Linked DNA regions of Puniceibacterium sp. IMCC21224. The protein of the gene in region 1 interacts with the protein of each later gene in a pairwise test. Links are inferred from orthologs where the notes say so. Each region holds a gene or a part of one and is shown in the gene's direction. Other genes may lie near its edges. The genes, in order: IMCC21224_RS05370 and ssb.

What was found.
Region 2: the proteins of IMCC21224_RS05370 (region 1) and ssb interact in binary tests that used the Escherichia coli proteins (3 or more experiments, as listed by UniProt). The link is inferred for Puniceibacterium sp. IMCC21224 from one-to-one orthologs.

The regions. Positions count from the first base shown.
Region 1 is NZ_LDPY01000001.1:1,153,015-1,156,270, forward strand. What follows is about bases 282-3,220. They hold IMCC21224_RS05370 (primosomal protein N'), read left to right. Parts: upstream 282-624; coding sequence 625-2,817; downstream 2,818-3,220. Other genes in these bases: fsa (fructose-6-phosphate aldolase), read right to left, coding at 282-521; IMCC21224_RS05375 (S49 family peptidase), read left to right, coding at 2,944-3,220. Outside these bases: more of fsa, read right to left, coding at 1-281; more of IMCC21224_RS05375, read left to right, coding at 3,221-3,256.
Region 2 is NZ_LDPY01000001.1:1,477,850-1,481,043, reverse strand. Bases 318-3,194 are described here. They hold ssb (single-stranded DNA-binding protein), read left to right. Parts: upstream 318-1,432; coding sequence 1,433-1,957; downstream 1,958-3,194. Other genes in these bases: aroB (3-dehydroquinate synthase), read right to left, coding at 2,105-3,194; IMCC21224_RS06830 (lytic transglycosylase domain-containing protein), read right to left, coding at 646-1,254; IMCC21224_RS06835 (GntR family transcriptional regulator), read left to right, coding at 318-567. Outside these bases: more of IMCC21224_RS06835, read left to right, coding at 1-317. UniProt on the Escherichia coli protein: Plays an important role in DNA replication, recombination and repair. Binds to ssDNA and to an array of partner proteins to recruit them to their sites of action during DNA metabolism. Acts as a sliding platform that migrates on DNA via reptation.

The DNA.
Region 1 (3,256 bases):
CATTCCGACATGTGATTGGCGGTGCGGATCGACGCGGCAAGGATCTGCGTCTCGAATCCATAATTGTCGTAGATGATGCGGATGTCCGAGATCAGCTCGAGTCCGTCCATGTTCAGATCGTCCAGACGCCCGATAAACGGCGAGATGAATGTCGCGCCCGCCTTGGCCGCCAGCAGCGCCTGATTGGCGGAAAAGCACAGCGTGACGTTGACCATATTGCCCTCGTCCGACAGAACCTTGCACGCCTTGAGGCCGTCCCAGGTCAGCGGCACTTTGACCGCGATGTTCGGCGCGATTTCGGCCAGCTTGCGGCCCTCATTGATCATCGATTCAGCGTCCAGCGCGATCACTTCGGCCGAGACGGGGCCAGAGACCAGGTCGCAGATCTCTTTGGTGACTTCGAGGATGTCGCGTCCGGATTTCAGAATCAGTGACGGGTTTGTGGTTACCCCGTCCACCATGCCAAGTGCGTTCAGTTCGGCGATGGCGTCGATTTCGGCGGTGTCTACGAAGAATTTCATACTGCGCTCCTCTGCGTTGCTTGGCAATTGGTTGGCGCTGTCATACCCCAGAGTCACGGCCACAGGAACCCCAATCCTGATTGCGCTAACATGAAAGGCCCCCATGCCCCCGAGCTTCTTTGACCAAGGCGCGACAATTGCGGTGCTGACGGCGCAACCGCTGGACAAGACGCTGGATTACCGCGCGCCCGAGGGCGGCTGCTTCCTCGGCGCGTTTGTCGAGGTGCCGTTGGGCCCGCGCAAGGTGGTGGGCGTGGTCTGGGGTCCTGGAACCGGTGACTGGGACCGGGCCAAGCTGCGCGCGGTGATCAGGGTGCTGGACGCGGCACCGATGCGCGATGAGCTGCGCAGCTTCCTTGAACGGGCGGGCGACTATACGCTGACGCCGCTGCCTGCGATGCTGCGGCTTTGTACACGGGCACCGGGGCTGGGTGACCCGCCGTCGATGCGCAAGGTGTACAGGTTGGGGCAGGGCGCTGCGGATCGCATGACCGATGCCCGTACCCGCGTGCTCGCGGTATTGCGCGATCTGGGCGGGCTGTCACTGACCCTGGGCGAGCTGGCCGAGGCGGCGGGCGTGACAACAAGTGTGGTCAAGGGGCTGGTCAAGTTCGGCGCCGTTCAGGAAGAAGAGAGCCCGCGCGACACGCCGTTTCCCGTGCTCGACCCCGCGTATGGTGGCAAGGAACTGACCGGCGATCAGGCGGCAGGGGCCGAACGGTTGCGCGAAGGGCTGCGCATGGGCGGCTATGGCACCGTTTTGCTGCGCGGCGTCACCGGGTCGGGCAAGACCGAGGTGTATCTTGAGGCGGTGGCGGAATGTCTGGCGCAGGGCCGTCAGGCGTTAGTACTGTTGCCTGAAATTTCGCTGACCGCGGAATTCCTGACGCGGGTTCAGGCGCGGTTCGGCGCGCGCCCCGCCGAATGGCATTCCGGCGTGACCATGACCGAACGCCGCCGGGTCTGGAAAATGGTGGGCGAGGGCAAGGTGCAGTTCGTCGCCGGAGCACGCTCTGCCCTGTTCCTGCCGTTTCGCGATTTGGGCCTGATCGTCGTGGATGAGGAACACGACACCTCATACAAGCAGGAAGAGGGTGTACTGTACAACGCCCGCGACATGGCGGTGCTGCGCGCGTCGATTTGCGGCGCACGTGTGGTGCTCGCCTCGGCCACCCCTAGCTTGGAAAGCTGGGCCAACGCCGAGACGGGCAAATACGAGCGGATCGAACTGACCTCGCGTTTCGGTGCGGCTGTCCTGCCCGAGATGCGCGCCATCGACATGCGGGCCGAGGATCTGCCGGGCAATAAATGGGTTTCGCCCACCCTGAGGCGGGCAATCGAGGTGCGGCTGGAACAGGGCGAGCAGTCATTGCTGTTCCTCAACCGGCGTGGCTATGCGCCAGTGACGATCTGCCGGGCTTGTGGGTTTCAGATCGGATGCGACCATTGTGATGCGCGGATGGTTGAACATCGGTTCCTTAAACGGCTGGTCTGTCATCAATGCGGAGAGAGCAAGCCGGTGCCGACCAAATGTCCGTCCTGCGAGGCCGAGGATCGGTTATCCGCCGTTGGTCCCGGCGTTGAGCGGTTGGGCGAAGAGGTCACCGAGTTGTTTCCGCAGGCGCGGGTCGCAGTGCTGTCGTCAGACATGTACGGATCGGCCCGCGCCATGAAGGCCGAGATTGAGGGGATCGCCGAAGGGTCGGCGGATATCATCATCGGCACGCAGCTTGTGGCCAAGGGGCACAATTTTCCGCTGCTGACGCTGGTTGGGGTAATCGACGCCGACCTTGGGTTGCAGGGCTCGGATCTGCGCGCCGCCGAACGCACGTTTCAACTGATGCGCCAGGTGGCCGGGCGGGCCGGGCGGGCGGAAAAGCCGGGTATCGCGCTGATGCAGACCTTTCAACCCGAACATCCGGTGATCCGCGCCATCCTCGGTGGTGACGAGGAACGGTTCTGGCGCGCCGAAGCCGAAGAACGCCGTGCCGCTGGGGTGCCGCCCTATGGCCGAATGGCCGGGATCATTCTGAGTTCGACCGAGGTGCAGGAAATCTTTGACCTTGGCAATGCGCTGGCACGGCAGGACGACGCGCTGCGCAAAGTGGGCGCGCAGGTCTTTGGCCCTGCGCCGGCACCAATTGCACGGGTGCGCGGGCGGCATCGGGTAAGGTTGCTGGTCAAGGCGCCAAAGGGCGCTCCGCTGCAATCCGCGCTGCTGGCCTGGACCGGGCAGTTCCGTTTGCGCGGGCAAATCCGCATGGCAATCGATATCGACCCTCAAAGCTTTTACTGATGTCATCGCGGGTCTGCCCCGCAGTGGCGCGCAGGATTCGACATGCGTGTCGATCTAAGACGCTAAAAACGGGTTCTTTCCTGCTGGTGCCTTGTTTGTCTGTGGCCGCCCCTCTACATCTCGGGCATGAAACGCTGGATCCCTTTTGTGAAATCCGACCCGGTTGTGTCGGTTGTCCGCCTGCAAGGCACCATCGGCATGGGTGGGCGCGGTGCGCTGAACGATTCCGGCCTGCGCAGCTTGTTTGAAAAGGCCTTTCGCAAGGGAAAACCGGACGCTGTTGCTCTAGAGATCAATTCTCCTGGCGGCTCGCCGGTGCAATCGTCGCTGATTGGCAGCCGTATCAGGCGGCTCGCTGACGAAACCGGAGTCCCGGTCTTTGCCTTTGTCGAGGATGTGGCCGCGTCGGGCGGATACTGGCTGGCTTCGGCCGCGGACG
Region 2 (3,194 bases), 320 kb from region 1 along the record:
CTGGCCACCCGGTTCAGGATGTCACGCACGCCAGTGCGCGAAGCAATCCGCCAGCTTGAGGCAGATGGCCTTGTCGTTCACATGCCGCGTCTGGGTGCAACCATCCGCACATTGGATCATTCCGAGATCGCAGAGCTGTACGAAATGCGCGCCGTATTGGAAAGCACCGCCGCCCGATTTGCCGCGCGGGCCGCGTCACCGGTTGAACTGAGCGAGATCAGTGCGATCCAGCAGGCAATGACGCAGGCCGAGCTGAGCGAAGACCTGTTCCGTCTGAACCAGACGTTTCACGCTGCTATTCTGGACGCCGCGCGCAATCGGTTCCTGCTGCGCGCCATGCAGTCGGTCCGTAAGACGCTGCTGATCCTCGGGCGCTCGACCCTTGAGCAGGACGAGCGCGCCGAAGCGGTTGTGGCAGAACATGACGCCATTCTGGCGGCTCTCATCGCGCGAGACGAGGATGCTGCGGAACGCACCATGCGGCTTCACATTCAGCGTGCTCACGGCGCGAGGTTGCGTCAGATCCGTGATCGGCGGCCCCTGGATCCCGGCGGCGATGAGACCTGATCCGTCAATCAGCAGAGTGGATATCGCACAGCCCCGATCCGGAACGGATCAAAGTGTCCGCGCTGCACGGTCGACGGCCTAGCCGCCCCAGATGACTTTGACGTAATTCTTGGTCTCACGGTAGGGTGGCACGCCACCATGCTTTTCGACAGCGCCAGGGCCAGCGTTATACGCTGCCAAAGCCAGCCGCCACGAGCCGAATTTCCGATATTGCTGGTTGAGGTAGCGCGCACCACCCTCAAGGTTCTGCGCCGGATCTTTCGGATCCACGCCAAGGACGCGGGCGGTGCCCGGCATCAGCTGTGCCAGCCCCAACGCGCCTTTGTGCGATTTCGCATTCGGGTTCCAGTTGGATTCCTGCTGCACCAGCCGCAGGAACAGATCCTCGGGCACGCCATTGCGCCGGGCGGCTTCGCGCGCCATGCCGACATAAACCCCCTTGTAGCGACCGCGGTAGACTGGCGAGGTGCCATCCTCCGTACCCCATTTGGTGGGCGTTACAACTGTGGGCGGCTGTAGCCGGATCGAATTTTTGTATTGCTGCGCCGCGCGTGTATCCAGAACCTTGGTCTGGGTAGAGAACAGTTTAACGCGACTCTTACTCGACAGCACCTCGGCCTGTGCCGTGGTACCGAACGCGAGGCATACCGATGCTGCAAAGGGCAAAAGCCAGTTTCGTGTGATCATTGTCCCTCGGCCTCTAGACCTTGCTCTGCGGGACTATAGACAAAAAACCGGATTCCGCCAGAGCAATTGACCGGCGGATTTTCCCCGCGGTGCGGTGGCGTCCTGCCAGTGCGGTGGTATAGAGTCATTCAAATGCGGTGATGCCGCAGATTCGCAACAGCAAGAGACGAGGGTTCCCATGGCCGGTTCAGTCAACAAAGTCATCCTGATCGGCAATCTGGGTGCAGATCCAGAGGTGCGCAATTTCCAGAACGGCGGCAAGGTGTGCAACCTGCGCATCGCCACCTCTGAAACCTGGAAGGATCGCAACACCGGCGAACGGCGCGAGCGGACGGAATGGCACAGCGTGGCGATCTTTCAGGAAGGTCTGGTGCGTATTGCCGAGCAATATCTGCGCAAGGGCTCCAAGATTTACGTCGAAGGCAAGCTTCAGACCCGCAAATGGCAGGATCAGAGCGGCCAGGATCGCTATTCAACCGAAGTGGTGCTGCAGGGCTTTGACGGAGTTCTGACCATGCTCGACGGTCGCGGCGAAGGCGGTGGCAGCGCCGGTGGTGGTGGTGGCGACCGGGGCGGCTATGACGGCGGCGGATCGGGTGGCGGTAACTATGATGGTGGTGATCGCGGCGGGTATTCCGGCGGCGGCGACAGCGGACCCGCACGGGCCCCGTCGCGCGATATCGACGACGAAATCCCGTTCTAAGATACACCTTATCTGAACAACCGGCGGCGTCTGGCGGGGCTAGGCGCCGTTTTTCTGTTCGCGTGCCCCGATGTCATAAAGATCAGAGCGCCTGAACCGGCAGCACAGCATTCGCAAGATCGACCACAGATGATGCTGCAAACACCGTCAGCGGGCGGCCAGCGCTTCGGACAGCAGGCTACGCACATGATCGCGCGGCACATCCGACGTGACAAAGGCCGCTCCGATGCCACGGGCAAGGATAAAGTGCAGCTGGCCGTCCATCACCTTTTTGTCCTGCCCCATCAGGTCCAACAGACCGTCAGCATCGGGCAGGTCGCCGGAAATATCGGCAAGGGTAGTCTTCATCCCCATGGCGCTCAGATGGGCGGAAACGCGGCTCGGCTCTTCCTGCGGACACAGTCCCAGACGCGCCGACAGATCAAACGCCAGCGCACAGCCGATGGCGACGCCTTCACCATGCAACAGCCGGTCACCATAGCCGGTCGCCGCCTCAAGCGCGTGACAGAAGGTATGGCCAAGGTTCAGCAACGCGCGGTCGCCCTGCTCGGTCTCATCGCGCACGACAATTTCGGCCTTCATTTCGACCGAGCGGCGTACAGCATAAGCCCGCGCCGCAGTGTCACCGGCTGCCAGCGCCGCACCGTTGTTTTCAAGCCACTCAAAGAACGCCCTATCACCCAGCATCCCGTATTTCACCACCTCACCGTACCCGGCCAGAAAATCGCGCGGCGTCAGGGTCGCGAGAACATCAACATCCGCCAGCACCAGTGACGGCTGATGAAACGCCCCGATCAGGTTCTTGCCCTGCGGCGCATTGATCCCGGTCTTGCCCCCGACCGAGCTGTCAACCTGCGCCAAAAGCGACGTCGGCACCTGAACAAACCGCACACCCCGACGCAGCACCGCCGCAGCAAAGCCCACCAAATCGCCGATCACACCGCCGCCAAGCGCCACAACAACGTCGCGGCGTTCGATCTTTTGCGCCAGCAACCATTCGACAGTGCGGGTGAATTGCGGCCAGCCTTTGGTGCTCTCACCCGGTGGCAAGATCAGCGTTTCAGCCGCGATGCCCTGCGCTGCCAACGCGGCAACAAATGCCTCAAGATGCAGCCCCGCGACGGTTGCGTCAGTGACAACAGCCACGCGGGGGCGGTGCAAAAGCGGCACAATCTCGGCTCCAGCGACAGCAATCAGGCCAGAGCCGATGCGCACATCATAGGCCCGCGTGCCCAGG